DNA from 3 places in the Kitasatospora sp. NPDC004240 genome. Region 1 is predicted to be linked to each of the others. Evidence: riboswitches for the same ligand, from Rfam matches in the RefSeq annotation. Region 1 holds a riboswitch; each other region holds the start of a gene.
The links. A riboswitch is a leader RNA that binds a small molecule or an ion and turns the genes downstream of it on or off. The one in region 1 is predicted to bind cobalamin.

Region 1 (9,816 bases):
GGCCACCTCGCTGGGCTGGGACACCGGTCGGGCCGTCACCACCTTCACCGCCGTCCTCATCGTCGGGCCGGCCGTCCTGACCGTCTTCCGCCGAGCGGCCCGGCGCGCCAACTTCGAACCCGCTGTGCGCTTCGAGGCTTCGTACGGTCCCGACACCACGGTGGGGCCGCACACCGCCGCGCAGCCCACCGGGCAGGCGCGCTCCTGAACCGACGAAAGGTCAATTATCGTGCCCAAGAACGCGAAGCCCCGGACGACGACGCTGAACGGTGTGAACGTCGTCATCCTGACTCCGGAACAGTACGCCGGACTGGAATCAGCACGCCGCCGGCTGGGCGGAGCACAGGCGCACGTCGCCAGAATGAAGCTCGACCTTGACAGGAACCGGCAGCTGCCGGGCGAGGCCCAACGCGTGCTGGCGAGCGTCCCCGCCGACCAGATCGAACGGCTGGGGGGGCCAGTTGGGCCCGGGACGCGGCCTGCCCCAACTCATCGCGGACATTCGAGCCGCCCTGCCCTGCCGCGCCCGCCGGACACCTCGATGCTGACCTGACGGTCGGTCGGTCGGGCGCCACGTCGCACCGGAACAGGACCGGGGCCGAGGCCCCGAACCGCACTCACTCCCCGTGACGGGCGCGGGCTCGCGCGGGTCCGGCCCACACCCTCGTCATGGTGCGAGGAGCGGAGCACCCATCGCCTCGGCACGGGCTCGGCGCTGGGCGTGGACCTCCGCACGCCGCTCGGCGGTCTCGGCGAGCACGGCCCGGCGGACCCGGCCGGGCAGGCGGTCGATGTAGAGCATGCCGTCGAGGTGGTCGGTCTCGTGCTGGAGGCAGCGGGCGAAGTAGCCGGTGCCCTCGATCACCAGCGGGTTCCCGTCCTGGTCGAAGCCGCGCACGACGGCGCGGTCGGCACGGCCGAGTTCGCGTCGCGGGCCCGGTACGGAGAGGCAGCCCTCGCTCGTGTCGACCAGGCGGCGGGGGCCCGGGATTTCGTCGAGCACGGGGTTGAGGATGTGGCCGACGTGCCGGACGCCGTCGTCGTCGGGGCAGTCGTAGACGAAGAGACGCAGGTCGACGTCGACCTGGTTGGCGGCGAGTCCGACGCCCCGGGCCACGTACATGGTGAGGAACATGTCCTCGATCAGCCGGGAGAGCTCGGCGGTGCCGAACTCGGTCGCGGGCCGGCAGGGGCGGTGCAGGATGTCCTCGCCGACCTCGGTGATCCGCAGGACCCGGCCACGGTCGGCCTCGGGCGCGGTCCGCGGGTAGGAGTCGACGGGGTGGCCGAGCACGCGGACCCGTCGGTCCGCAGGGCTGTCCGCGCGGGAGGGTGAGGTCATGGCAGGGGCCTTTCGAGGAGTCGGGTCGGGGGTGCGGAGGCCCCGGACCTCCGGACCCGTCGGCGGGTGGCGGAGGTTCCGGGGCATCCGCGGGCGCGGCTAGCGCCCGGCGAGGAGGTTCGGCAGGGCTTCCAGAGCGCGTTCCAGCTCGGCCTCCGGCAGGCCGCCGCCCTGGGCGGTGTCCGCGTTGCCACCGCCGCGGCCGCCCAGCAGCTCGCGCAGCAGGCCGGCGGCCGACAGGCCCGTCTCGCGTGCGGCCGGGTTGAGCGCCACGATGAGCTGGCCGCCCTTGGCGCCGGTGCCGGTGACCGTCACCACACCGGGCCGCTCGCCGGGCAGCAGGTCGCGTACGGTCCGGGCCAGCAGCCTGGCGTCGGCCGGTTCCCCGCCCTGCCCGAGCCGGGCCACGAGCACGCCGCCGATGTCCCGGGCGGCGGGTGCGGCCTGTGCGGCGCGCTGGGTGATGGCGTCGCGGCGCAGTCGTTCGGCCTGCTGGTCGGCGGTCTTCAGACGGTCCAGCAGGACGGCGATGCGGTCGGGCAGTTCGGCACGGGGGGCCTGGAGTTGCTCGGCGATGCGCGCGGCGAGGTCGCGTTCGCGGGCGAGGTAACCGAAGCCGTCCAGGCCGACGGCGGCCTCGATGCGGCGCAGGCCGGCGCCGACGGAGGACTCGGCGGTGAGGGCGAGGACGCCGATCTGGGAGGCGTGGGCCACGTGGGTGCCACCGCAGAGCTCACGGGACCAGGCACCGCCGATCTCGACCACGCGGACCTGCTCGCCGTAGGTCTCGCCGAACAGGGCGAGCGCGCCGAGCTCCTTGGCCCGGTCCAGGGGCATCCAGCCCGCGCTGACGGGGAGGTCGTCGCGCAGGGCGCGGTTGGCGGCCTCCTCGACCTCGCCGCGGGTGGCGGCGGAGAGCGGGCCGCGCCAGGGGAAGTCGAGGCGCAGGTAGCCGGGGCGGTTGTAGGAGCCGGACTGCAGGGCGGTCGGGCCGAGGACCTGACGCAGGGCGGCGTGCAGGACGTGGGTGCCGGAGTGGGCCTGGCGGGCGCCGAGCCGCCAGCCGGCGTCGACCTCCGCGTGCACCGGCGTGCCGGTGACCAGTTCGCCGCCGAGGACGCGGACCTGGTGGGCGACGAGGCCGGGCACGGGCCGCTGGACGTCGATGACCTCCAGCGTGGTGCCGTCGTGGGTGGTCAGGCGTCCCGCGTCCGGGGCCTGACCGCCGGATTCGGCGTAGAACGGGGTGCGGTCCAGCACGGCGGTACCCACCGAGCCCGCGCTCAGGGAGGGCACGGTCCCGCCGTGGGCGTCGAAGAGGGCGAGGACGGTGGACTCGGTGGTGAGGGTGTCCCAGGCCTGCCAGTCGGTGGGCCCGTGGTCGGCGAGCAGCGCGCGGTACGCGGTGGTGTCGGCGTGGTGGGCCTTGTTGGCACGGGTGTCCTGGCGGGCGCGCTCGCGCTGGGCGTCCATCAGTGCGGTGAAGCCGTCCCGGTCGACGCTCACACCCTGTTCGGCGGCGATCTCCAGGGTCAGGTCGACCGGGAATCCGTAGGTGTCGTGGAGACGGAAGACGTCAGCGCTGTCGAGGGCGGGCGCGGCGGCCTCCTTGGCCCGTCGGATCGCGGTGTCCAGCACGGTGGTGCCCTGGCGCAGGGTGGAGCGGAAGGCGTCCTCCTCCCCGTACGCGAGGTCGGCGATGCGCGCGTAGTCCGCGGCGACCTCCGGGTAGGCGTCGGCCATGCAGTCCCGGGCGACGGGCAGCAGCTCGGTGAGCGCGGGGTCCTGGTGTCCGAGCAGGCGCATCGACCGCACCGCGCGGCGCAGGATGCGGCGCAGGACGTAGCCGCGGCCCTCGTTGCCGGGGGCGGTGCCGTCGGCGAGCAGCATGAGGGCCGTACGGACGTGGTCGGCGACCACCCGCAGCCGCACGTCCGCCGTCGGGTCGGCGCCGTAGCGGACGCCGGACAGGTCGGCGGCGCGCGTCAGGACGGGCCGGGTCTGGTCGATCTCGTAGAGGTTGTCGACCCCCTGGAGCAGGGTGGCCATGCGTTCCAGACCCATGCCGGTGTCGATGTTGCGGCGCGGGAGTTCACCGAGGATCGGGTAGCCGGTCCTGCCGGTGCCCTCGCCGCGCTCGTACTGCATGAAGACGAGGTTCCAGAACTCCATGTACCGGTCCTCGTCGACGGCGGGGCCGCCTTCGCGGCCGAGCGCCGGGCCGCGGTCGTAGTACAGCTCGGAGCACGGGCCGCACGGCCCGGGAACGCCCATCGACCAGAAGTTGTCCTCGTCGCCGCGCTCGACGATCCGCTCGGACGGCAGTCCGCTGACCCTGCGCCAGATCGCCGCGGCCTCGGCGTCGGTGTGGTGGACGGTCACCCAGATGCGGTCGGGGTCGAGCCCGAAGCCGCCGTCGGCCTGCGAGGAGGTGGACAGTTCCCAGGCGTGGGCTATCGCCTTCTCCTTGAAGTAGTCGCCGAAGGAGAAGTTGCCGTTCATCTGGAAGAACGAGCCGTGCCGGGTGGTCCTGCCGACCTCGTCGATGTCGAGGGTGCGGACGCACTTCTGCACGCTGGCGGCCCGTGGCCAGGGCGCCTCGGCCTCGCCGGTCAGATAGGGCTTGAAGGGCACCATGCCGGCGTTGACGAAGAGCAGGGTCGGGTCAGGGGTCGGCAGTGGTGCGGACGGGACGACGGTGTGGCCGCGGGCGGCGAAATGGTCGAGGAAGCGGCGGTGTATCTCGGCGGTCTGCACGGGTGGCTCCAGGACGTGGGAGAGGGCCGGCGTAATGGTGGAGAGACGGACTCGCGGTCAGCGCGGGTAGCGGCGGCCCACCTCGGAGATCTCGCTCTCCCGGGGCCCGGCGCGTGTACCGGCCGGTCCGCGGCCGCCGGGCACGGCACTCGGCGGCGGGAGGGCGGTCGCCCTGTTCACGAGGGCGAGCAGCCCTCGGCGGGGCCGTGGGCGCCTATCTGTCATCGCGCGGCCCCCGCCGACGCTCCCCGCTGCGCCGGCACGGGTGTTCCGGGGTGGTGGGGGCCGAGCATGACGACCACCCCGCCGGGATGCGGCGCGGGGCTGGTGACCGGACTCCATCCGTGCCGCAGGTAGAAGTCCATCGGTCCGCCGGCGGCAGCCGCGGTGAGCAACCAGCACCGGCCGCCGGGCGCGTCCGTGGTCACCGCCCCCAGCAGCGCGCCCCCCGCTCCCCGGCGGGCGTGCTCGGGGTGGACCACCAGTTCGTCGATCTCGCGCGCGCCGCACAGCAGCTCGCGTGTCAGCCGCCCGCCGAGGCCGCCGCTGGCGAGGGCGTAACAACGGTCGGAGGGGAAGGGGTCCGGCGTGGTCCAGGCGGTGGCGAATCCGACGAGGCGACCGTCGGTGCGGTAGGCGGCGGCCGCGGTGAATCCGGGTCGGCCGCTGTCCCGGTCCAGCCGGGCGAGGTAGTCGTCGGCCTTGTGCGCGGGTTCGTTCCACGGCGGTCGGCCGAAGGCCTGCGCGTACACGGAGCGGATCTCCGCCCGCACGCCGAGCAGCTCGGTGCGGCCGACGCGGCGCACCTCGGTGGTGGTCATGCGACGCGGGCCGTGGCGCGCGGGGTGAGGGCCGCGTACTCCAGGGGCGCGGAGGGGTCGATCGAGAGGTCCGCGGGGGCGGGTGCGGCGCCGGACCGGACCAGCAGGTCGCCGATGGCGGCGATCATGGCGCCGTTGTCGGTGCACAGGCGCAGGGGTGGGACGCGCAGGGTGATGCCGGCGGCGGCGCAGCGTTGTTCGGTGAGGGCGCGGATGCGGGAGTTGGCGGCGACGCCGCCGACCACGACGAGGGTGCCGATGCCGTGGTCGACGCAGGCGCGGACGGCCTTGCGGGTGAGGGTGTCGGCGATGGCCTCCTGGAGGGCCGCGGCGGCGTCGGGGACGTGCGGCTCGGTGCCGGCGGCGCGTTGGGCCTCGACCCAGCGGGCGGCGGCGGTCTTGAGGCCGGAGAAGGAGAAGGCGTACGGGGGGTCGTTGGGTCCGCTGAGGGGGCGGGGGAGGCGGACGGCGTTCGGGTCGCCGTCGCGGGCGGCGCGGTCGATGGCGGGGCCGCCGGGGTAGGGCAGGTGGAGGATGCGGGCGACCTTGTCGAAGCATTCGCCGGCGGCGTCGTCGAGGGTGTCGCCGAGGTGGAGGATCGGGTCGCGGGCGAGGTCGCGGACGAGCAGCAGCGAGGTGTGGCCGCCGGAGACGATGAGCACGACGCAGGGGTTGGGCAGGGGTTCGCCGTCGAGGGTGGCGGCGGCGACGTGGCCGGCGAGGTGGTGGACGCCGTAGAGGGGGACGCCGAGCGAGAAGGCATAGCTCTTGGCGGCGGCGACCCCGACCTGGAGGGCGCCGGACAGCCCGGGTCCGGCGGTGACGGCGACGGCGCCGACGTCGGCGAGGGTCAGCCCGGCCCGGTCGAGGGCCTCACGGACGACGGGGGCCATCGCGTGGACGTGCGCGCGGGCGGCGATCTCGGGCACCACGCCGCCGTAGCGGGCGTGTTCGTCCATGGAGGACGCCACGGCCTGGCCGAGCAGCCTCCCGTTGTGGACCAGACCGGCGCCGGTCTCGTCGCAGGACGACTCGATCCCCAGCACCACCGGCGATCCCACCATGGCAGGGCTCCTTATTGCTTGTGGCTAGTAACTGCAACTATTGTGCAATAAAGCTCGCGTTGCGGTGGTGGGCAGCCCGCTGTGGGGGCTGCCGGCCGGCCCGGTTCTCTCTCGCGGCCCCGAAGACGTCATGCCCTCCGAGCCGCCGCGTGGTGGCGGCCCGGAGGGCATGACGTTCGGAGTGCTGCTCAGTTCGTCGGTTCGACGCGGGCGTTCCAGCGCTGTTCGACGTTGCTGAGGCGCCAGTAGGCGAGGGCGCAGGCCCAGACGACGACGAACAGGCCGACGATGACGTAGCCGACGTTGTCGAGGCTGATGTCGGCGATCCAGGTGCTGACCGGGTCGGTGAGGTCGAGCTTCTCGTGGAGCACGCCGACCAGCTCGATGGTGCCGATGAGGAAGGCGACGGCGATGGACAGGCCGGTGATGGTGAGGTTGTAGTAGACCTTGCGGACCGGGTTGGAGAACGCCCAGTGGTAGGCGAAGTTCATGAAGGTGCCGTCGAGGGTGTCGAACAGGCTCATGCCGCAGGCGAAGAGCAGCGGCAGGCAGAGGATCGCGTACCAGGGCAGGCCGGAGGCGGCGCCGGAGCCGGCCATCACCATGAGGGCGACCTCGGTGGCGGTGTCGAAGCCGAGGCCGAACAGCACCCCGAGCGGGTACATCTGGCCGGGCCGGGTGATGGCCTTGGTGAGCCGGCCGAGGATGCGGTTCATGAAGCCGCGCTCGTCGAGGTGCTTCTCCAGCTGCTTCTCGTCGAACTGCCCGGCCCGCATGGCCTTGTACACCTTGTAGATGCCGGCCAGGGCGAAGAGGTTGAGGGCGGCGATCAGGTAGAGGAAGGTGCCGGAGACGCTGGTGCCGATCACGCCGAGTACGCCGTGGACGCTGGACTCCTCGTCGACCAGGGTGCCCGCGAACTGGGCGCCGGCCGCGACGAGGGCGGCCATCGCCATCACGATGCTGGAGTGGCCGAGGGCGAACCAGAAGCCGACCGAGATGGGTCGCTGGCCGTCGGCCATCAGTTTGCGGGTGGTGTTGTCGATGGCGGCGATGTGGTCGGCGTCGAAGGCGTGCCGCATGCCCAGGGTGTAGGCGGTGACGCCGAGGCCGACGCCGAACACCTGGGTGCCGACGGTGTAGTCGTTCGGGGCGACCAGCAGGAACAGCGTGCCGAAGGCGACGACGTGCATGGCGACGATGACGCCGAGCAGCCCGGCGGTGCGGATGGTGTCCTGGCGCTGCCAGCGTGGTGGCACGGTCGATGACGGCTTTTCGTCGGTGAGGGTCATGACGGGTTGGCCTCTCCAGCTCCTCGATGGGGGCACCCCCGGCTGAGGTCGGGGGAGTCGTGCACGCCGTGGCCGGTCTCCTGGCTCTGGGTGGACGGCGCCGACCGTGTCCGGGCAGCGCCGAGCGTGCCCCTGCCTCGCCTTCCCGGTGCCGTACGGCACCCGTGACTGCCCGCTGGCGCGGACCCGGCAGGGGCACTTCCCGTTCACAGTGGCGAGGGCCGCTCCGGAATCGGCCCCTGAGGGGGCGTCACCGGTCTTCCCGAGCACCACGGCGCGGACCACCGTAGGGGCAGGGTCCGCTTCTCAACAAGCTTGCGCAGTTGCGCATAGGTTGCAATAACGCAACGTGGCGGCATGCGTACGACACCGGGGGGCGGGGGTGGGACGGGCGATCGACGGTGCCGCGGTGCGGTCGGCGGCTGCGGCGGTGACCGACCGGGACGGTACTGCCCGGCCCGGAGCTCGTCCCCGGGGCGGAGCCGGTCCGGCTGGTGTCCAACTTCCAGAACGGTCTCAAACGGCTCCCGGTCCGCTGGCGGCGCCCGCCCGGCTGACGCGGGCGCGGTCGCCCGGGGGAGGGGTGAGGGCCGGCCGGAGCGGTGTGGTGACCGGGTCGGCGTCGCGCAGCGGGTGGCCGCTGCCGTGCCAGACGGAGAGCACGTAGGCGCTGAACGGGTGGTGGGCCCAGCGTTCGGGGACCCGCAGGACGAGCCGGTAGGCCTCGGGCTCCTCCTCGCCGGGGTTCGGGGCGGGGGCGGCCGGGAGGTCGCCGGACTCGGCCAGCAGCCGGTGGACGTCGGCGGGAAGGGTGAACACGGCCTGCCGGGGGCGTCCGGTGAGGGTGGTGCGCAGTACGGCGGTGGCGGCCAGGTCGGCGGTGAGCAGCGCGTCGAGCTCCGCCTCGTCGACGGGTGCGCCGCCCGGGACCGACGGGCCGGCGGGGAGCCGGAGCAGGGCCCGGACCAGGCCCGCGAGGTAGCGGCGCAGCGCGTCCGGGTCCGCGACCGTCAGGCGGCGCAGGATGGCCTGGTAGTGCAGTTCCTCCGGCACCCCCTGGTCGCGGTCGGCCTCCCGGAGCAGCGTCCGGTCGACGGCGTCCGGGTCGCGCCAGCCGGCCCGGTAGTCCGCGGCCAGCACGCGGACCTCGGCGTGCAGGGGGCCGAGGGCGTCGGGGTCGTGCGGGTCCTGGATGCCGTGCGGGCCCCGGAGGTCGTGCGGGTCGTCGAAGAGCAGGGCGCGCAGGCCGTCGAGCAGATCGACCAGCCTGGCGCCGGTGGCCTGGTGCAGGCGGCGCAGGGTGCAGCGCAGCAGGACCTTCTGGAAGAGGCTGAGCGTCAGGCGCAGTTCCAGCCCCCACCGCCACTCGTCCTCCGTCATCGAGGCGTGGCCGACCACGACGTCGGCGACCAGCTCCGGGTTGCTGATGTCGGCGGGCATCCGCCGGGTGACCAGGCCCTGTTCGGTGCGGAACCGGGCGTGGCTGAAGTCCGTGTTGTTGAGCAGCAGCAGCGGGTAGACCACCGGCGAGCCGCCGGCCCGCAGCACCTCCTCGATCCCGTCGAGGAAGGTCCGCGGGGTCTCCCCGGGCAGGCCCCAGATGAGGTCGGTGTAGGTCGGGATGCCGAGCTCCCGGAACGCCTGCTGCATCCGGTGGTAGTGCGCGGGGCGGATGTTGGACCGGTTGGCGATCTCCAGCACCTCGGGGTCGAAGGACTGGGTGGACAGCGTGATCGCGCCGGTCAGCCCGGCCTCGTGCAGGATGCGGGCGATCTCCACCACCCGGTCCGTGGTGTTCTTCGCCCAGTTGGTCATGACCAGGATGCGCTTGTCGTACCGGCGGCAGAGGTCGACCAGGATCCGGGCGATCTCCCGGTCCCGCGGCAGCAGGCCGAAGTTGGCGTCGGCGATGAACAGGGACGCCCCGTCGGGGGCCAGCCGGACGATCCGGTCGAGTTCGGCCTCGATCCGCTCCAGCGGGAACTGCCGGACCTTGGCGTTGGTCGCGCCGCCCCAGTAGCAGAAGGCGCAGCTGTACGGGCAGCCGCGGTTGGTCTCGTAGACGATCAGCCAGGAGGACGCCAGGTCGGCGTCCGGGTAGACGGGGCTCAGCAGGGGTGAGGGAACCTGGGCCAGGTCGGCGATGCGCGGGGCGGGCGGGGTGGTACGGACCCGGCCGTCCGGGCCGCGGTGGCTGATCCCGGCGATCCGGTCCAGCAGCGGCCGGGGCCGGGCCAGTTCACGCAGCAGCTCGGCGAAGCGCAGCTCGCCCTCGCCGTGCACCAGGACGTCCACGTCCGGCGACTCGGCGAACAGCGCGTCGGCCTGGTGGGTGACGTCGTTGCCGCCGAGCACCACCAGGCAGTCCGGCCAGCGCTCCTTGATCAGGGCGGCCAGTTCCAGGGACTCCGCGCGGTTCCAGAAGTAGACGGTGAAGGCCACCAGGAACGGTGGCTCCGACGCCGGACGGGCCAGCCGGTCGAGCACCTCGGCGAAGACCCTCCGCCGGTCGGCGGCGCGCAGGTGGTGCACGTGCCGCT
Region 2 (9,816 bases), on a different contig from region 1:
CAGCCCGTGCAGCAGGCCGCGGCTGCGGAACCAGTACACGTAGGCGAACGCCCCGTAGAAGAACAGGCCCTCCACGCACGCCGCGAAGCAGATCAGGTTGAGCAGGAACGCCCGCCTGTCCTCCTTCGTCTGCAGCGAGTCGATGTGGTCGACCGCGTTCATGTACTTGAAGCAGAACTGCGCCTTCTGGTGGATGGAGGGGATGTTCTCCACCGCCGCGAAGGCCGCCGCGCGGTCGTCCGGGTCGGGCAGGTAGGTGTCGAGCAGCGTCAGGTAGAACTGGACGTGCACGGCCTCCTCGAACAGCTGCCGCGACAGGTAGAGCCGCGCCTCCGGCGAGTTGATGTGCTTGTAGAGGCTCAGCACCACGTTGTTGGCGACGATCGAGTCGCCCGTCGCGAAGAAGGCGACCAGCCGCCCGATCATGTGCCGCTCGCCCTCGCTCAGCTTGGCGAGGTCGGCGACGTCGGAGTGCAGGTCCACCTCCTCCACGGTCCAGGTGTTCTTGATCGCGTCCCGGTACCGGTCGTAGAACGACGGGTAGCGCATCGGGCGCAGGGTCAGCTCGAACCCGGGGTCGAGCAGCATCTTGCGGTCGTCGGCGGTGGGCATTACTGGCAGGCCTCGCAGGACTCGGGGTTCTCCAGGGAGCAGGCCAGCGCGGCCTCCTCCTCCGGGGTGAGGGTCGGGGCTCCCACGGTCGGGGCGGCCACCGGCGCGGCCGTACGGGCGGCACCCGAGGCGGCCTGGGCGATCCGGGTGGCCGGGCGCGAACGCAGGTAGTAGGTGGTCTTCAGACCGACCTTCCAGGCGTACGCGTACATCGAGCTGAGCTTGCCGATGGTCGGCGCCGCCATGAAGAGGTTCAGCGACTGGCTCTGGTCGATGTACGGCATGCGGGCCGCCGCCAGGTCGATCAGCGCGCGCTGCGGCAGCTCCCACGCGGTGCGGTACAGCGAGCGGACCTCGGCGGGCAGCCATCCCAGCTCCTGCACCGAGCCGTTGGCGTCGCGCAGCGCGTCCCGGGTCTGCTGGTCCCAGACGCCGAGCTCCTTGAGCTCGCGCACCAGGTACGGGTTGACCTGGAGGAACTCACCGGACAGCGTCTCGCGCTTGAACAGGTTGGACACCTGCGGCTCGATGCACTCGTACACGCCGGCGATGGAGGCGATGGTCGCGGTCGGCGCGATCGCCAGCAGCAGCGAGTTGCGCAGGCCGGTGACGGCGATCCGCTCGCGCAGCGCCGACCAGCGGTCCGCCCACTCGGGCGCGGCCGTCGGGAAGTGGTCGATGTGCAGCTCGCCGCGGGCGGCGCGGGTCTCGCCGTACGCCTCGTGGCGGCCCAGCTGCTCGGCCAGGTCGGCGGAGCGCTCGTAGGCGGTGAGCATGATGCGCTCGGAGATCAGGGTGGACAGGCGCGCGGCCTCGGCGGAGTCGAAGTCGATCCGCAGCTTGAAGAAGACGTCCTGCAGGCCCATCACGCCGAGGCCCACCGGGCGCCAGCGGTTGTTGGAGTTGCCGGCCTCGGGGGTCGGGTAGAAGTTGATGTCCACCACGCGGTCGAGGAAGGTCACGGCGGTGCGCACGGTGGCGTCCAGCCGCTCCCAGTCCATCGCGTTCAGCAGGTCGCCGGCGCCGGCGCCGTCGGCGACGTGCGCGCCCAGGTTGACCGAGCCGAGGTTGCAGACCGCGGTCTCGGAGTCGTCGGTGACCTCCAGGATCTCGGTGCAGAGGTTGGAGGAGTGCACCGTGCGGCCCGGCAGGGCGGTCTGGTTGGCGGCGCGGTTGGAGGCGTCCTTGAAGGTCATCCAGCCGTTGCCGGTCTGCGCCAGGGTGCGCATCATGCGGGCGTACAGGGTCTGCGCGGGGATGGTGCGCACGGCCTTGCCGGCCAGCTCGGCCTTGCGGTACGCCTCGTCGAAGTCGGCGCCCCACAGGTCGACCAGCTCGGGGACGTCGGCGGGGGAGAACAGCGACCAGTCCTCGTTGGCGTTGACCCGGCGCATGAACTCGTCCGGGATCCAGTGCGCCAGGTTGAGGTTGTGGGTGCGCCGCGCCTCCTCGCCGGTGTTGTCGCGCAGCTCCAGGAACTCCTCGATGTCCGCGTGCCAGGTCTCCAGGTAGACGCAGGCCGCGCCCTTGCGGCGGCCGCCCTGGTTGACGGCGGCGACCGAGGAGTCGAGGGTGCGCAGGAACGGCACGATGCCGTTGGACTTGCCGTTGGTGCCGCGGATCAGCGAGCCGCGCGAGCGGATGCGCGAGTAGGACAGGCCGATGCCGCCGGCGTGCTTGGAGAGCCGGGCGATCTGGGCGTAGCGCGAGTAGATCGAGTCCAGGTTGTCCAGCGGCGAGTCCAGCAGGTAGCAGCTGGACATCTGCGGGTGGCGGGTGCCGGAGTTGAACAGCGTCGGGGAGCTGGTCAGGTACTCCAGACGGCTCATCAGCCGGTACAGCTCGGCGACCTCGGCGACCGACTGCTCGTTGTCGCCGACCGCCAGGCCACAGGCGACGCGGAGCAGGAAGTGCTGGGGGGTCTCGACGACCTTGCGGGTGATCGGGTGGCGCAGCAGGTACCGGGACTGCACGGTGCGCAGGCCGAAGTACTCGAAGCGGTCGTCGCCCTGAGCGTCGATCAGCGCGTTCAGCGCGTCGGCGTGCTTGGCGACGAAGGCGGCGGTGGTGTCGCCGATCAGGCCCTCGGCGTGGCCGACGGTGATCGAGTCGGCGAAGGTGACCGAGCCCTGGCTGACGGCCTCGTCCACGATCTCCAGGGCGAGCAGGCGGGCGGCCAGCTTCGAGTACTGGGGGTCCTCGGCGATCATCGACGCGGCGGCCTCCACGGCCAGCCCGCGCAGCTCGGCGAAGTCGGAGCCGGCGTGGCGGCCGCGCAGCGCGGCGGCGGCGACATGGCCGGGGTCCACCTGAAGGAGATCGACGCTGCGGTCGGTGAGCAGCCGCAGGAGCGCGCCGCCGGGGTCGGAGACCGTCGGGTCGGCGGGGGCGGAGCTGGAACCCTGGGTGGGCAGGGTGGCTGAGGCAGCGGTGGTCAAGGCGCTCTCTCCTGGCGGCGATCGGCGGCGGTGGATCGGGTCGGCCGGGACCGTTCGGGGCAGGGGAGCACGACGCGATCGCCCTGCGGCATCGCGTGACGGTGACATCCCCGGCCCGCCCGCGAGGCCCGGAAGGTACTGCCGTGCTGCAAGGCCTCTGCGGGGAGGCCGTGTGGCACGCGGTCGGCAGGTCATCGGACTCACGGGCCCCCGGGTGGGCCGCCCGCACACCGCTGCGGGGCAGTCCCGGACTCCCACCGGGTTCCCCTGCGTCGACAGCAGGAGTGAGCATACATGTAGTGGCGGCTGACTTTTGCGGCACCATATGTTGTGGCCGGTGTGTCGTACGTCCCGCTGGTCAGCCCGGCGTGTCGGCACCCCGGAAGGCCTCCGGGAGGCCTCCGGGAGGCTTCTGGGAGGCCTTCGGAAGGCCTCCGGGAGGCCCTGTGACGGCCCTGTGGAGACCCCGGAGCCCGTCCTGGGCGGACGCCCCGTCAACGCCCCGGGAGCGCCCCTCAGGCGTACTTCAGGTAAACCTTGTAGGTGCTCGAATCGCCGGTCGGCGAGGTGAACTGCGCGATCAGCCGGTAGTGCCCGCTGGAGGACAGCGCGGCGCTCAGCGCGCGGTCGGTGGCGGCCGGCGCGGTGCTGTCGAGGACGACCAGGGTGAACCAGCCGTCCCGGATCGCCGCCGCGCTGCCCGCGTCGCCGCGCAGGGTCACCCCGGAGGCGGCGTGGTACTCGGTGCCCTTGCGGGCCGACACCCACTGTTCGGGGCGGCTGACCTTGCCGAGGTAGTACTCTGGCAGGCCGTCGACCGCCGTCAGGTAGCGACCTTCCGGTTCGGCGTGCACCCGCAGCACGGCGAGCAGCCGGCCGTCGTCGGGGCCGTCCTGGTAGCGCGCCGAGGACTGCTCCAGGCCGAGGGCGAGCAGCACCACCCACACCAGGATGCCCAGCTGGGGGTTGCGGAAGTGCGCGCCGACCAGGCGGGTGATGCCCACCCCGGCCAGCGGCGCGGCGAGCAGCATGCCGAGGCCCAGGTGCCGGAACAGCACCCCGGGGGTGCCCAGCCACAGGTGGATCGCGGGGACCAGCAGCGCCGTCGCGACCAGGGTCGCGCCCAGCGCCGCGCGGTGCCCCCTGGTGGTGGGGACGAAGTCGCTCTCCGGTGACTCGTTCATCTGCTCGCGCCGCACGTAGGCGACCGCCCCGGCGACGGCGAGCACCGTGAACAGGCCGCCCCACTGGAGTGCGTTGAGGAGGATCTCGGTGCGCGGCCGGGCGCCGTGGCCGAGGGCCGGGGACCACGCGGCGATCTCGTCCAGCAGCCCGGCGCCGAGCAGCGCGCCGGCCGTGCCCGCGGCCAGCAGCAGGACGCGCACCGCCGCCTGGCCGAGGCCCCGGTGCGGCCGGGCGGTGACCAGGGCCAGGGCGAGCAGGGCGGGCACGGCGACGGCCGCGGCGTACGCGGTGGCGGCGGCGAGCGCGAGGGGCACGGCGGCCACCAGGACGAGCGCCACCGGCCGGCGGGCGGTGTGCACCACCACCCAGGCCGCGCAGGCCACCAGCATGACCGCCGGGGCGTCCGGGGCCGCGTAGAAGCCGACGACCACGGTGGACTGGAGGACGGCGTACGCCCCGGCGCTGCAGATCGCCACCCGCTCGTTGAACAGCCGGCGGGTGATCGAGTACAGCAGCACGGTGGTGACCAGGGCGAAGCCCAGGCTGAGCAGCCGGGTGCCCCAGATGCCGTTGGCGTTCGCAGTCCAGCCGGCCAGCGGCGGGTACAGCCAGGGCGAGCCGGGGATCCGGCCGAGCAGGTCGGTGGTCACCGCGGCGCCGTCGGTGAGGTGCGCCAGTTGCTGGCGGCCGGCCACCATGGCGGCCGCCTCGTCGGGGTGTGCGGCGGCCAGCAGACGCAGCGAGAGCGCCGCCTGGATGGCCAGCACACCGGCCAGCAGGGCGCGGGCGATCCAGCGGCGCCGGGGGCTGGGGGCCGGGTCCCAGCCGATCGCCGGGACCTCCGGGATGGTGTACGGCGCGAGCTCCACGACCCGGGAGTCGTCGACCGGCGGCCGCCCGTCGGCGCGGTGGCCGGTGCCCCGGTGTCCGTCGGCGTGCTGTCCGTCGGCGTGGTGGCCGGTGTCCCGGTGGTCGGCGTCCCGGTGGCCGCCCGCGGCCGGGGCGGCGCCGGTGGTGCCGGAGTCCCCGGCCGCCGGTGTGCGCGGGCCCGGGAAGGAGTCGGTCTCAGTGGTCATCTCGGGTTCCGGATGTCGAAGCCGTAGCGGGGGTCGGAGACGCGCTGCCTGAAGTCGGTGAGGGTCGCGGGGACGGCCTCGACCCGCCAGTCCGCCCGCTTGACGATGTTGAACCAGACGAAGCCCACGATGTCGTCGTGCGCGGCCAGTCCGTTGAAGAGCTCGGTGACGTCCGCGCGCTGCCGTTTGCCCTGCTCGGCGGCGGTCTCGCTGATGAAGAAGGGCTTCTTGCAGAAGGCGCGGATCTCGGCCATGGTCGGGCCGTACAGGGTCTCGAAGGTCTTCGGGCCGTGCTGGGTGAAGTAGCCCGTCATGCCGGCCCAGTCCACGTAGGCGTCGCCGGGGTAGTACGGCGCCAGCCGGGTGTTGGGGGCGGGGACGGTGATGTTGGGGCTCCACACCCAGATCACGTTGGTGGCGCCCGCCCGGTCGAAGATGTCGTGGACGCGGCGCCAGGCGCGGACGAAGTCCTCGGCACTGGCGGCCTGCCGGCCCCACGGGTACCAGTCGCCGTTCATCTCGTGCGCGATGCTGATCGCGATCGGCAGGTTGAGCTTGGCGGCGGCCTTGGCCACGCTCTTCACGTAGTCGTCGGTCTCGCCGTTCGCGATGGCCGCCATCGAGGGGGTGTGCGGCTCCCAGGCCATGAACGGCAGCGCCCCGGCCTCGTGGATCCGGCGCACGCCGACGGTGTCGAAGCCGTCGCCCCAGCCCGCGTAGTACTCCAGCACGTTCGGCTGCTTGCCGATCGCCGAGGTGTAGGCGGGCAGCGCGTCCATCGACTGCGGGACGTCGGGCAGCGCGGCCCCCAGGTACTTGCGGGCGGGCCGCAGCAGCGGGGTGACGTCGTACGGGATGTTCGTGGGGGCGGCCTTCGGTCTGGCGGCCGCGGTGGCCCCAGGGGCGGCCGGCCCGCCGGGGGCCCCCGGGGAGGCGCCGGCGGCGGGCACGGCGGCCGGGCCCGGGTCGGCGGCCTCGATCATGGCGAAGCCCGGGTCCTGGGGGCCGCAGGCGGTGGCCAGCAGCAGCGCGGCGGCCGCGACCGGGAGCAGCAGCCGGCGCCGGCCGGCCGGCCGGGAGGGGGCGGACATCGTGATCACACAGCTTCCGAGGGACGCGGCTGGACGAGGACCCGGCCCACGATGGTGGCGTAGAAGAGGCCGGACGCGAGGACGAGCGCGAAGTTCAGCGGGCCCATCGTGAGCATCCGCCAGATGGCACCGCCGACCCAGAGGACGGCGGTGCCGCCGCCCCAGCCGATCATGCCGACCCAGAAGCGCCGGGTCTTGTTCTTCTTGGCGCCGCTGGACCCGGTGGGCTGCCAGGCCATCCGGTTGCGCCGCAGGATGTCCCAGATGGCGAAGACGTGCGCCCACCCGTACATCATCCGGGCCGCCCAGGCCTCCAACCGGTAGGGGTTGCGGTGCCAGTACGGGAAGACCACGGTCGCGTAGAGCAGCCCGGGCAGGACCAGCACGGTGCTCTCCCAGCGGATCAGGTCGGGCCGCATCAGCAGCAGCACGATCGGGATCATCGGGGAGACGAGGGTGAACAGCGCGGTGTGGATGTAGTAGAAGAAGCCGGACAGGTAGCACATCCGGGTCACCGGCCGCAGCTTGGTCTCCCAGAACTTGCGGCTGCCCAGCAGGCTCATCGAGCCGGTGCACCAGCGGTACTGCTGGTTGAAGAACCCGCCCACGTTGTCCGGGCAGACCCCGGCGGCCAGCGCGACCGGCACGTACTGGAGGTCCCAGCCGAGCCGGCGCAGGTCGAAGCCGGTGTGCACGTCCTCGGAGTGCCCGATCAGCGTGGTGCCGCCGTTCTGCTCCAGGGCGGCCCGCCGGTAGACGGCGCAGCTGCCCACGCAGATCGCGCCGTCGCTGCGCTGCCGGGAGACCTGGACGGTCCGGTAGAACAGCTCCTGCACCGCGCCGGCGCCGCGCTCGATCCAGTTCTGGGTGTCGAGGATGCGGAAGAACTGCGGGGACTGCACGATGCCGAGCTTCGGGTTGTCCGCCATGTACGGCAGCAGCTCGTCCAGCAGGTCCGGCCGGGGCGCGAAGTCGGCGTCCAGGATGAGGATGAAGTCGCTGTCGGAGTTGCGGAAGCCGAACTGCAGGTTGCCGGCCTTCTTGAACCAGCCCAGGTTGTCGCGGGTGCCGTAGACGAACTCGAAGTCCACGGCCATCTGGGCCAGCTGCGGGCTGTTGCTGTCGTCCAGCACGTAGGGCGTCACCTCGCCCGGGTACTGGTCGCGCAGCCGGGCGACGTGGGTCCAGGTGTTGTGCAGGACCTCGATCGGCTCGCCGGCCACGGGCAGGAAGACGTCCACGGTCGGGTAGCGCTCCGGCCGCCAGGCCTTCACCAGCGCGCGGTGGCGCTTGAGGTCGAAGGTCTCGTTGAAGCCGTGCACCCAACGGGATATCAGGTAGTAGACGACGGTGAAGCCCAGCGGCGGCACGAACACCCAGAACCACGGGGTGGCGGTGATCAGGCCGATCTCGCTGGCGACCATGCAGGCGAAGCTGATCAGGGAGAAGACCGTCAGCACCCAGAGCCGGCTGCGGGTGTAGGAGTACTTCTCGGTGTTGTCCGGCGGCTGCGGCAGGAGCCCCCACTGGGTGCGCGCGGCCGGGTCGCGCCGGCTCCGGCGGCGTGAGGCGGGTGCCCGCCGGCTCCCCGCGACGCGGGTGCCCTCGGTGACGGTCACGTGGCTCTCTCCCCCGGAAACCGTATTGACGTGTGATCGGCGGTCCCGCGCGGCCGGTCGGGGGGCCGCGTGGACCCCAGGATCGTACGGGACGGTCGCTGACCGTTTCGCGTCCGGTTCGGTTGAGGGCCTGTCCGGAACCGCTGTCCTGCACCGATCGTGTTGGGGGCGGAGGGCCTGTGTACGGTTAGGCGCTCGCCGGGCCGTGCGGACGGACCGGCTCGGTATCGGACGGTACGGACGGTTCATGGCTAGAGGGATGGGCGGCGCGGGCGCTGCCGCACGGCTCGTACGCGGGGTGCGGGCGGTGGTCGCGTACGGCACGGCGGCCGTGCTGCTGGTCGGCTGCACCGACGGGGCGGACCGCACGCAGGCCGGCCCCGTGGCGTCGGCCACGGTGCCCGCGGCGGCGCCGGAGAGCCCGGCGCAGAGCCTGTGCTCGTCCCCGCAGGAGCCCTTCCCCAAGCGGCCGGTCGACGGCGGGACGAAGATCATCGAGCCGAACCCGTGGAACACCGCGGGCACCGTCTGCCTGGACACCCCCGGCGACACCGGCTTCACGGTGGCCGAGACCCGCGACTTCGTGCCGAAGACCCCGCTGGCCCCGGGCGCCTACCCCAACATCTCCACCGCGCCCGGCGCGAGCGGACTGCCCGTCCCGGTCAGTGCCCTCGGCGACGCCACCAGCGACTGGGAGGCGGCGGGCAAGGCGACCGGCTCGTTCAACCTCTCCTACGACCTCTGGTACGGCTCCAGCCCGGACAACTGCGTCCCGGGCGACAGCGCCGAGCTGATGATCTGGCTGGACGCCACCGACAGCGTCAAGCCGGCCGGGAGGAAGGTGACGGACGCCCAGATCATCGGCGACGCCGCCTGGGACGTGTACGAGGCGCCGATCACCGGGCCGCACAGCGTCATCAGCTACGTGCGGACCGAGCCCACCCACACCGCCCGCGGGCTCAACCTGCGGCTCTTCACCGCCGACGCCCTGATGCGCGGTTACGTCCCGCCGGGCTCGTACCTGTGCCGGGTGCAGGCGGGCTTCGAGATCTGGAGCGGCGGCACCGGGCTGCGCGCCGGGTCGTTCGCCTTCCACAACCGGGTCGGACTGCCGGCCGGCGAGGTACCGGCCGGGGCGCCCGGGATCTGCCTGCGCCACGGCGGCGGCGGCCTGGCCGGCACCCCGGTGACCGTCGGCTCCTGCGGCGACCTGGCCGTGTCGACCAACTGGACGGTGGGCAACGACGGTTCGCTGCGCGGCGGCGCGGCCTGCCTGGCCCCGTCCGGCAGCGGGAACGGCATCACCCTGGCCCGCTGCACGGGCGGCACCGGGCAGCGCTGGGCGGCCGGGACCGGCCAGAGCCTGGTCCACCAGGAGTCGGGCCTGTGCCTGGGCACCACGGGGGGCACCCTCGCGGACGGGACGCCGGTGCTCCTGAGGGCCTGCGCCGACGTGGTCTCACAACGCTGGAAGCTCCCGTACAACGGGCGCGCCCAGTAGTCGAACAGTCGTCGAATCGTGCGTGGCCGTACTCTCCGTCACCGCACCCCCCATGGGCGTGGCGGGGTTGATGCCCTAGCATTCCGACACATGAGCGATCGACCGGTACCGGGTGGCGAGCCGGGTCAGACCCCGGGGTGGCCCCCGCAGCAGGCACCGGCCGGCGGGGCCGCACCGGCCCCGGGGGTGCCCCCGCAGGCGTCCCCGAGCGGCGCGTTCGGCCCGGCCCCCAGCTTCGGCCCGCCGCCCGCGGCGCCCGGTGCGCCCGTGCCGGCTGCGCCGCAGGTCCCTCAG
Region 3 (9,816 bases), on a different contig from region 1:
ATCGCCGCGACCTGGGCCGAGCGCTCGGTGGACCTCGCCCACCGCCGTGAGCCGATCACCGGCGTCAGCGAGTTCCCGAACCTGGCCGAGCAGGCCGTGGTCCGCGAGCCGGCTCCCACGCCGCTCGGCGGCGGCCTCCCGCAGGTGCGCCGCGCCGAGGCGTACGAGGCGCTGCGCGCCCGCTCCGACGCGAGCTTGGCCGGGACCGGCGCCCGCCCGCGGGTCTTCCTCGCCGCGATCGGCCCGGCGGCCGCCCACACCGGCCGGCTGACCTTCACCGCCAACCTGCTCCAGGCCGGCGGCATCGAGACCGTCTCCGCCGCCTCGGCCGACGCCGGCGAGCTGGCCGTCCGCTTCGCGGAGAGCGGCGCCGCCGTGGCGTGCCTGTGCTCCAGCGACGCGCTGTACGAGGAGCACGCCGAGGCCGTCGCCGCGGCACTGAAGGACGCCGGCGCCCGGCGCGTCCTGCTGGCCGGACGGCCGGGGGAGCGGGGCGAGGCCTACCAGCGGGCCGGGGTGGACGAGTTCGTCTTCGCGGGCGGCGACGCCGTCGCCCTCCTCACCTCGGTCCTCGACGAGATCGGAGCGGCGGCATGATCCCCGACTTCACGCAGATCGGCCTGGACGCCGCGAACGGCGCCGGGACCACCCACGAGCAGTGGCGCTCCGCCTGGGAGCGGGCCACCGGCAAGGACGTCGAGGAACTGCTCTGGCAGACCCCCGAGGGCATCGGCGTCAAGCCGCTGTACACCGGCGCCGACCTGGCCGACGTCGACTTCCTCGGCACCTACCCGGGCGTCGCCCCGTACCTGCGCGGCCCGTACCCGACGATGTACGTCAACCAGCCGTGGACGGTCCGCCAGTACGCCGGCTTCTCCACCGCCGAGGAGTCCAACGCCTTCTACCGCCGCAACCTGGCGGCCGGCCAGAAGGGCCTGTCGGTCGCCTTCGACCTGCCGACCCACCGCGGCTACGACAGCGACCACCCGCGGGTCACCGGCGACGTCGGCATGGCCGGCGTGGCGATCGACTCCATCTACGACATGCGCCAGCTCTTCGACGGCATCCCGCTGGACAGGATGTCGGTGTCGATGACCATGAACGGCGCCGTGCTGCCGATCCTGGCGCTCTACATCGTGGCCGCCGAGGAGCAGGGGGTGCCGCCGGAGAAGCTGGCGGGGACCATCCAGAACGACATCCTCAAGGAGTTCATGGTCCGCAACACCTACATCTACCCTCCGCAGCCCTCGATGCGGATCATCTCCGACATCTTCGCGTACACCTCGCAGAAGATGCCGCGCTACAACTCCATCTCCATCTCCGGCTACCACATCCAGGAGGCCGGGGCCACCGCCGACCTGGAGCTGGCCTACACCCTGGCCGACGGCGTGGAGTACCTGCGCGCCGGCCTCGCCGCCGGCATGGACGTGGACGCCTTCGCGCCCCGCCTGTCGTTCTTCTGGGCCATCGGCATGAACTTCTTCATGGAGATCGCCAAGCTCCGCGCGGCCCGCCTGCTCTGGGCCAAGCTCGTCAAGGAGTTCGACCCCAAGAACGCCAAGTCGCTGTCGCTGCGCACCCATTCGCAGACCTCCGGCTGGTCGCTCACCGCCCAGGACGTCTTCAACAACGTCACCCGCACCTGCGTGGAGGCGATGGCCGCGACCCAGGGCCACACCCAGTCGCTGCACACCAACGCCCTCGACGAGGCGCTCGCCCTGCCCACCGACTTCTCCGCGCGGATCGCCCGCAACACCCAGCTGCTGCTGCAGCAGGAGTCCGGCACCTGCCGGGTCATCGACCCCTGGGGCGGCAGCGCGTACGTCGAGAAGCTCACCCACGACCTCGCCGCGCGCGCCTGGCAGCACATCCAGGAGGTCGAGGCGGCCGGCGGCATGGCCAAGGCCATCGACGCGGGCATCCCCAAGCTGCGCGTCGAGGAGGCCGCAGCCCGCACCCAGGCCCGGATCGACTCCGGACGCCAGCCGGTGATCGGCGTCAACAAGTACCAGGTCGCCACCGACGAGCAGATCGAGGTGCTCAAGGTCGACAACTCCTCGGTGCGCGCCCAGCAGATCGAGAAGCTGCGCCGCCTGCGGGCCGAACGCGACGAGGCCGCCTGCCAGGACGCCCTGCGCGCGCTGACCGCCTCCGCCGAGCGCGGCCCGCGCAACGACGGCACCCTGGACGGCAACCTGCTCGCCCTCGCCGTCGACGCGGCGCGCGCCAAGGCCACCGTCGGCGAGATCTCGGACGCCCTGGAGAAGGTGTACGGGCGCCACTCCGGCCAGATCCGTACCATCACGGGTGTGTACCGAGACGAAGCAGGCCCCACCACCGCCGTCCAGCGCACCCGCGAGCTCGTCGAGCGGTTCGACGAGGCCGAGGGCCGCCGCCCGCGCATCCTGGTCGCCAAGATGGGCCAGGACGGCCACGACCGCGGCCAGAAGGTGATCGCCAGCGCCTTCGCCGACCTCGGCTTCGTGGTCGACGTCGGCCCGCTCTTCCAGACCCCGGCCGAGGTCGCCCGCCAGGCCGTGGAGGCCGACGTCCACATCGTCGGCGTCTCCTCCCTCGCCGCCGGCCACCTGACGCTGGTGCCCGCGCTGCGCGCCGAACTCGCCGCCGCCGGACGCGAGGACATCACCATCGTGGTCGGCGGGGTCATCCCCCCGCAGGACGTCGACGCCCTCCACGAGGCCGGTGCCACCGCGGTGTTCCCGCCCGGCACGGTCATCCCGGAGGCCGCCCACGACCTGCTGAGGACGCTGGCCGCGTCCCTCGGCCACGAGCTGTGAGCCGCTGACCCGTGGCCCGCACGATCGATCTGGACCAGTACGTCCAGGGTGTCCTCGACGGCTCGCGCGCCTACATCGCGCGGGCCATCACCCTGGTCGAGTCGGGCCGCGCCGACCACCGGGAGCTTGCCCAGCGGCTGCTGCTGGAGCTGCTCCCGCACTCCGGCAAGGCCGTCCGGGTGGGCATCACCGGCGTCCCCGGCGTCGGCAAGTCCACCTTCATCGAGGGCCTGGGCACCATGCTCACCGGGCGGGGCCACCGGGTCGCGGTGCTCGCCGTCGACCCGTCCTCCAGCCGGACCGGCGGCAGCATCCTGGGCGACAAGACCCGGATGGAGAAGCTCGCCGTCGACCCGGCCGCGTTCGTCCGCCCCTCGCCCACCTCCGGCACCCTCGGCGGCGTCGCCCGGGCCACCCGGGAGAGCATGGTGGTGATGGAGGCCGCCGGGTACGACGTCGTCCTGGTGGAGACCGTCGGCGTCGGCCAGTCCGAGACCACCGTCGCCGACATGGTCGACTCCTTCCTGCTGCTCACCCTCGCCCGCACCGGCGACCAGCTCCAGGGCATCAAGAAGGGCGTGCTGGAACTCGCCGACATCGTCGCCGTCAACAAGGCGGACGGCCCGCACGAGCTCGACGCCCGTGCCGCCGCCCGCGAACTGACCGGCGCGCTGCGGCTGTTGCAGGCCCCCGACGCCGCCTGGACCCCGCCGGTGCTCACCTGCAGCGGCCGCGACGGCACCGACCTCGACACGGTGTGGGAGCGGCTGGGGCAGCACCGGCGGATCCTGGAGGCCACCGGCGCGCTCGACGCCAAGCGCCGCGACCAGCAGGTCGACTGGACCTGGGCGATGGTCCACGACCAGCTGCTCGCCCGGCTGCGCGCCCACCCGGCCGTCCGCCGGCTCGCGCCCGGCATCGAACAGCAGGTCCGCGACGGCACGCTGACCGCCACCCTGGCGGCCGAACGGATCCTGGCGGGCTTCCACACCCCGGCCGACGCCGACCAGGCCTGACACCCCCTCACCCGGTGCCGGGTGCCCCTCCCACGGGGCACCCGGCACCGGGCTTTCCGTACCCGTCCCGATCCGTGGACACCTCGTGGGATTCCCGTGCCGGGCCGCCGGATTGCCCCTATGCTGGCCGGGCAGCTGGTTCGCTCCTGTCCGCCAGACAGGCGCGTCGCAAGAGGGAACCCGGTGACGCCTTTCAACTGGCCAGTCCGGGACTGCCCCGCAGCGGTGAGCGGGAACGACCGCCGTCATACGCACTGGGCCCGCACGGGCCTGGGAAGCGACGGCCACTAGGAGTCCGCCCTTTCACGGGTGGACGGGCCCGCGAGTCCGAAGACCTGCCCGTTGCCCGTGCGCGACCGATCGCGCGCGGACCTCCCGGTGACCTCGTGGGCGGGTCGGCGTACACAGAAGGCGGAGTCCGGCACCTTACGTGCCCGGGCGGCCCGCCCGGTCCGTCATCCTTTGCGCCCTCGTCCCGTCCCCGGGAACATGAGGAACCAGACTCGCGAAGGAGAGTCCCTTGACCGCGAAGTCCACGCCCGCGCAGTCCACTTCGGCGCGGCCCGTACCCGCGCAGTCCACTTCGGTGCGGCCCGTACCCGTGCAGACCCGGGCCACCGTCCACGGCTACCCCCGCCAGGGCCGGGGCCGGGAGCTCAAGAAGGCCGTCGAGGGTTACTGGAAGGGCACCGTCACCGCCGCCGCCCTCCGCACCACCTCCGCCACCCTGCGCCGGGACAACTGGCGGCAGCTGGCCGACGCCGGCGTCCAGGAGGTCACCACCGGCGACTTCTCGCTGTACGACCACGTGCTGGACACCACCGTCGCCCTCGGCGCCATCCCCGCCCGCCACCGCGCCGCCGTCGCCGCCGACCCGCTCGACGGCTACTTCGCCATGGCGCGCGGCACCCAGGAGGCCGCGCCGCTGGAGATGACCAAGTGGTTCGACACCAACTACCACTACCTGGTGCCCGAACTCGGCCCCGACACCGTCTTCACCGCCAACCCGGCCAAGGCCGTCGGCGAACTGCGCGAGGCCCTCCTGCTCGGCCACACCGCCCGGCCCGTCCTGCTCGGCCCCGTCACCTACCTGCTGCTCGCCAAGCCCGCCCCCGGCGTCGCCGCCGACTTCCAGCCCCTCACCCTGCTCGACCGGCTGCTGCCCGTCTACGCCGAACTCCTCGCCGAACTGCGCGCCGCCGGCGCCGAATGGGCGCAACTCGACGAGCCCGCCCTCGTCCAGGACCGCACCCCCGCCGAACTGGGCGCCGCCGCCCGCGCCTACCGCGAGCTCGGCGCCGTCGAGGACCGGCCCAAGCTGCTCGTCGCCAGCTACTTCGATCGCCTCGGCGAAGCCCTGCCCGTCCTCGCCAAGGCCCCCGTCGAAGGCCTCGCCCTGGACTTCACCGGCCCCGCCGCCGCCAACCTGGCCGACCTCGCCGCCGCCGGGGGCCTGCCCGGCAGGCGCCTGATCGCCGGCGTCGTCGACGGCCGCAACGTCTGGATCAACGACCTGGAGAAGTCGCTCGCCACCCTGGCCACCCTGCTCGGCCTCGCCGGCACCGTGGACGTCGCCCCGTCCTGCTCACTGCTGCACGTCCCCCTCGACGCCACCGCCGAACGCGAACTCGACCCGCAGATCGCCCGCTGGCTCGCCTTCGCCCGCCAGAAGAGCACCGAGACCGCCCTGCTCGCCCGCGCCCTGCGCGAGGGCACCACCGCCATCACCGCCGAACTCGCCGCCAACCGCGCCGACCTCGCCTCCCGCGCCACCTCCCCGGTCACCCGCGACCCGGCCGTCCGCGCCCGCGCCGCCGCCGTCCCCGCGGCCGACACCCGCCGCCCCCAGCCGTACGAGGTCCGCACCGAGGCCCAGCGCGCCCGCCTCGGCCTCCCGCTGCTGCCGACCACCACCATCGGCTCCTTCCCGCAGACCGCCGAACTGCGCACCGCCCGCGCCGACCTGACCGCCGGACGGATCGACCGGGCCGCCTACCGCGAGCGCATCGAGGCCGAGATCCGCGAGGTCATCGCCTTCCAGGAGAAGGCCGGCCTGGACGTCCTCGTCCACGGCGAACCCGAACGCAACGACATGGTCCAGTACTTCGCCGAGCGGCTCACCGGCTACCTCGCCACCCGGCACGGCTGGGTCCAGTCGTACGGCACCCGCTACGTCCGGCCACCGGTGCTCGCCGGTGACATCTCCCGGCCGCAGCCCCTCACCACCGACTGGTACCGCTACGCCCAGGACCTCACCGACCGCCCGGTCAAGGGCATGCTCACCGGCCCGGTCACCATGCTCGCCTGGTCCTTCGTCCGCGACGACCAGCCGCTCGCCGACACCGCCCGCCAGGTGGCCCTCGCCCTGCGCGACGAGGTCACCGACCTGGAGGCCGCCGGCGCCGCCGTCGTCCAGGTCGACGAGCCCGCCCTGCGTGAGACGCTCCCGCTGCGCGCCGACGGCCACGCCGGCTACCTGCGCTGGGCCACCGAGGCCTTCCGCCTCGCCACCTCCGGGGTCCGCGCCGACACTCAGATCCACACCCACATGTGCTACGCCGAGTTCGGCGCCATCATGACCGCCATCGACGACCTCGACGCCGACGTCATCTCCCTGGAGGCCACCCGCTCCCACATGCGGGTGGCCGGCGAACTCGCCGAGGCCCGCTACCCCCGCGAGGTCGGCCCCGGCGTCTGGGACATCCACTCCCCGCGCGTCCCGGGCACCGAGGAGACCGTCGCCCTCCTGCGCACCGCCCTCGCCGCCATCCCCGCCACCCGCCTCTGGGTCAACCCCGACTGCGGCCTCAAGACCCGCACCTGGCCCGAGACCCGCGCCTCCCTCGACCGCCTCCTCACCGCCACCCACCACCTGCGCGAGGAACTCACCTCCTGACCCGCCCCCCTGTGCCCCGGCGGCCCGTGGAGGGGCCGCCGGGGCGCGGGGTCGCCTCCCGGCGGACGGTGTCCGGGGCCCGCGCTACGATGCGGCGGTTTGGAGGCCTCATGAGTTTCACCGTCCCGCCGCCCCCGTGCGACATCGCGGAACACTTCCCGGACCTGGTGCCGCATGCGCGGCCCACCACCCTGCTGTATCCGCGTGCCGGCGCCCCCGGCCGGCGGGAGAGTTCGCTCGGGGGACCGCTGCTGTGGCCGGCCGACGACCCGTGGCCGACGTGTGCCGCGCCCGACCACTACAACCCCGCGCGGGGGTGCGCGGTGGTGGGTCCGGACCCGGTGGCGATGGTGCCCGTGCTCCAGCTGTTCGCCCGGGACGTCCCGGCGCTCGCCTTCCCGGACGGTGCCGACCTGCTCCAGTTGCTCTGGTGCCCGCTGGTCCACTCCGAGCACGACCAGTGGTCACCGGTGCCCGTGCTCCGCTGGCGCGCCGCCGCGGAGGTGGCCGCCGGGCGGTTGCTGGACGAGGCGCCGCAGCCGTACGAGTCCGACGACGAGTACGTACCGCAGCCCTGCGCGGTGCATCCCACCGAGGCCGTCGAGTACCCGAACTGGGACCTGCCCGCGGACCTGGTCGAGCGGGTCGGGGAGTGGAGCGACGAGCTGGAGGAGACCGTGGGAGTCACCTACTTCGACACGTTCACCACCCATCAGAGCAAGGTCGGCGGCTATCCGGGCTGGACCCAGTCGCCGAGTTGGCCCCACTGTGCCTGCGGCCGGCGGATGGAACACCTCCTGACGATCTCGGCGAGCGAGTCCTGCGGACGGTGGCTCCCGGAGGAGGAGCGGACCGGTCCGCAGCGGGACAGCCACGGCATGGACATGGGCGATGCGGGCGGTGTCTATGTCTTCGTCTGCCGTGACTGCCCCGACTGGCCCACGATCCACCGGTACGACTGCTGACCCCGTGAAGGGGCCCGCCGGGGCGCGGGGGGCCGGCCGGGGTCGGTCGGTGGGTGTGACGCGGGTGTGGAGGGTGGGGGAGGCGGGGAACGGTGCCGCCCCGCCGAGTGGGGTCCGGCGGGGCGGCGGGCGGGCCTGTGGTGGGCGGCCGTGCGGCGGAGGTCAGATCAGGCCGGTGACGGTGAAGCCGGCGTCGCCGACCGCGCCGCGCAGCAGGGCCTCGTCGAGCGGCCCGGTGGAGGCCACGGTGACCCGGCCGGACGGGGCGTCGGCGGTGACCCCGGTGACCCCGGGGAGGGAGGACAGACCGGTGCTGACGGTCTTCTCGCAGTGGCCGCAGCTCATGCCGTCGACGGTGAGCACGGTGGTGATGGACATGGGGGTACCTCCGGTGGACGGAACAGGGGTACCGGCCGCGCCGCCGGGGGCACGTCCGGTGCGGACGTGGACCACGACAGCGCAAAGCCCGGCGGCGGCCCAGGGACACGCCGCACGGGTGCCACCATCGAGTGGACCCGGGAACCGATCGGGCCGTCCGTCCGACGGGGCCTGCCGGGACGGCGTCTCAGGCGCCCTTCGCCGCACCCGCGAGCCGCTCGCGCCACCACCGGACGGTGGCCCGGACCTGCTCCTCGACGGGCGTGGCGCGCACCGTGAACGCGGCCTCGTACGCGGCGGCGTCGATCACGAAGGGACGGTCGAACTGGTAACGGGTCTCCTTGAGTTCACGCAGCAGCGGCGAGAACAGCCCGGCCAGGCCCACGACCGGCGCCGGCAGCCGCTTGGTCGCCACCGGCCCGGTGCCCGCCTCGGCGGCGAGCCGGTCGACCATCGCGCGGATCGGTACGGCGGGCGCGGTCGGCACGTGCCAGGCGCGTCCCCAGGCCCGTTCCTCGCCCGCGACCTCGGCCAGCGCCCGCGCCACGTCCGGGAGGTACGTCCAGCTGTGCGGTGCCTCGGGGTCGCCGAGCACCGAGACGGACTTCCCGTCCAGCACCCGCGGTACGGCACGCGCGGCCAGGTGTCCGCCGTCGGTGACGCCGGGGCCGAAGAAATCGGAGGCGCGCACCTCGACCGCCCGGATCCGGCCCGCCTCGTGCAGCGCCCGCGCCTGCTCCCAGAGCGCCGCCCGGACCCGCCCCTTGGTCCCGGTCGCGGCGAGCGGCAGGTCCTCGGTGAGCGGGCGGTCCACCGGGCCGTAGCCGTACAGGTTGCCGAGCATCACCAGGACGGCCCCGGAGGCCTCGGCCGCAGCGCAGAGCGAGGAGCCGAGCGGCGGCCATTCGGCCGCCCAGCGGTGCAGCGGCGGCGCGGCGCAGCCGTACACCGCGGCGGCGCCCTTGACCGCCTCGCTCAGCCGGCCGGCGTCCGTCGCGTCCAGGGCGAGGTGCTCGATCCCCGGCTCGGCGGCGCGGCCCGCCCTGGTGACGACCCGTACCTCGTGCCCCTGCCCGGCCAGCAGCCGCGCGGTGGCCGCTCCGGCAGCCCCGTATCCGACAACCACATGAAAGCTCACGCCTCACACCCTAGCCTGACCCCGGCGTTGCTCCGACTGTCCGTCAACAGCTCCGGTCCGGGCGGTGGTTGCCGGTCAGCCGAGCCAGGCGCCGTCGCGCATGAGGTCACGGCCGCGGAGCTCGTCGGCCTCGCGCCAGGCCTGGACGCGTCGGGGGAGGATCCGGAAGTACTGGTAGGGCCTGTCCTCCTCGCGCGGGTCGAAGCCGGTCCGGGCGGCGAAGGCGTCGCCGGCCTCCTGGCCGAGCCCGGTGGTGTCCACCGGTTCGGCGGTGCCCTCGACGATGACGACGTCGCGGGTCGGGCCGAGGCTGAGGCGCACCCGGTCGTCGGCCAGCAGGTTGCGGCTGGTGACCGAGGTGAGCGGGGTGGAGATCAGGAACGCCGTCCCGTCCCAGAGGAAGGAGAGCGGGATGAGGTGGACACCGCTCTCGGTGCCCGAGGTCGCGACCCAGAGGTCGATGTCGCCCTCCAGCCTCGCGCGGGTGTCCCGCAGCCTCTCCTCCAGCTCACGGGGCGGCGTGCCGGCCATGTCTCCTCCAGTGCGTTTCGGTGGGTCGGGTCGGGTGGGGGTGGGCCGGGCCGCCGGTGTACGGCCCGGCCTTGGTTCCATCACGCTAGTCGGG

Region 2: linked by a shared signal. The riboswitch ahead of ACWEQL_RS03215 (ribonucleoside-diphosphate reductase subunit alpha) and the one ahead of ACWEQL_RS11625 (HoxN/HupN/NixA family nickel/cobalt transporter) in region 1 are both predicted to bind cobalamin.
Region 3: linked by a shared signal. The riboswitch ahead of metE (5-methyltetrahydropteroyltriglutamate--homocysteine S-methyltransferase) and the one ahead of ACWEQL_RS11625 (HoxN/HupN/NixA family nickel/cobalt transporter) in region 1 are both predicted to bind cobalamin.

What each region holds. Positions count from the first base shown of each region.
Region 1 is NZ_JBSGFD010000032.1:50,076-59,891, forward strand. Features, by position in the region: gene ACWEQL_RS11595 (ECF transporter S component) at 1-208, shown strand, start outside; gene ACWEQL_RS11600 (hypothetical protein) at 230-553, shown strand; gene def (peptide deformylase) at 668-1,342, opposite strand; gene alaS (alanine--tRNA ligase) at 1,442-4,099, opposite strand; gene ACWEQL_RS11615 (GNAT family N-acetyltransferase) at 4,321-4,920, opposite strand; gene tsaD (tRNA (adenosine(37)-N6)-threonylcarbamoyltransferase complex transferase subunit TsaD) at 4,917-5,981, opposite strand; gene ACWEQL_RS11625 (HoxN/HupN/NixA family nickel/cobalt transporter) at 6,173-7,276, opposite strand; cobalamin riboswitch at 7,330-7,565, opposite strand; gene ACWEQL_RS11630 (radical SAM protein) at 7,793-9,816, opposite strand, start outside.
Region 2 is NZ_JBSGFD010000006.1:85,509-95,324, forward strand. Features, by position in the region: gene ACWEQL_RS03210 (ribonucleotide-diphosphate reductase subunit beta) at 1-612, opposite strand, end outside; gene ACWEQL_RS03215 (ribonucleoside-diphosphate reductase subunit alpha) at 612-3,158, opposite strand; cobalamin riboswitch at 3,219-3,346, opposite strand; gene ACWEQL_RS03220 (ArnT family glycosyltransferase) at 3,566-5,311, opposite strand; gene ACWEQL_RS03225 (glycoside hydrolase family 26 protein) at 5,308-6,402, opposite strand; gene ACWEQL_RS03230 (glycosyltransferase family 2 protein) at 6,408-7,826, opposite strand; gene ACWEQL_RS03235 (GH12 family glycosyl hydrolase domain-containing protein) at 8,269-9,522, shown strand.
Region 3 is NZ_JBSGFD010000030.1:45,795-55,610, reverse strand. Features, by position in the region: gene ACWEQL_RS11035 (methylmalonyl-CoA mutase family protein) at 1-597, shown strand, start outside; gene scpA (methylmalonyl-CoA mutase) at 594-2,798, shown strand; gene meaB (methylmalonyl Co-A mutase-associated GTPase MeaB) at 2,810-3,814, shown strand; cobalamin riboswitch at 3,934-4,171, shown strand; gene metE (5-methyltetrahydropteroyltriglutamate--homocysteine S-methyltransferase) at 4,401-6,710, shown strand; gene ACWEQL_RS11015 (hypothetical protein) at 6,821-7,675, shown strand; gene ACWEQL_RS11010 (heavy-metal-associated domain-containing protein) at 7,838-8,053, opposite strand; gene ACWEQL_RS11005 (NAD-dependent epimerase/dehydratase family protein) at 8,241-9,191, opposite strand; gene ACWEQL_RS11000 (pyridoxamine 5'-phosphate oxidase family protein) at 9,267-9,722, opposite strand; gene ACWEQL_RS10995 (helix-turn-helix transcriptional regulator) at 9,803-9,816, opposite strand, start outside.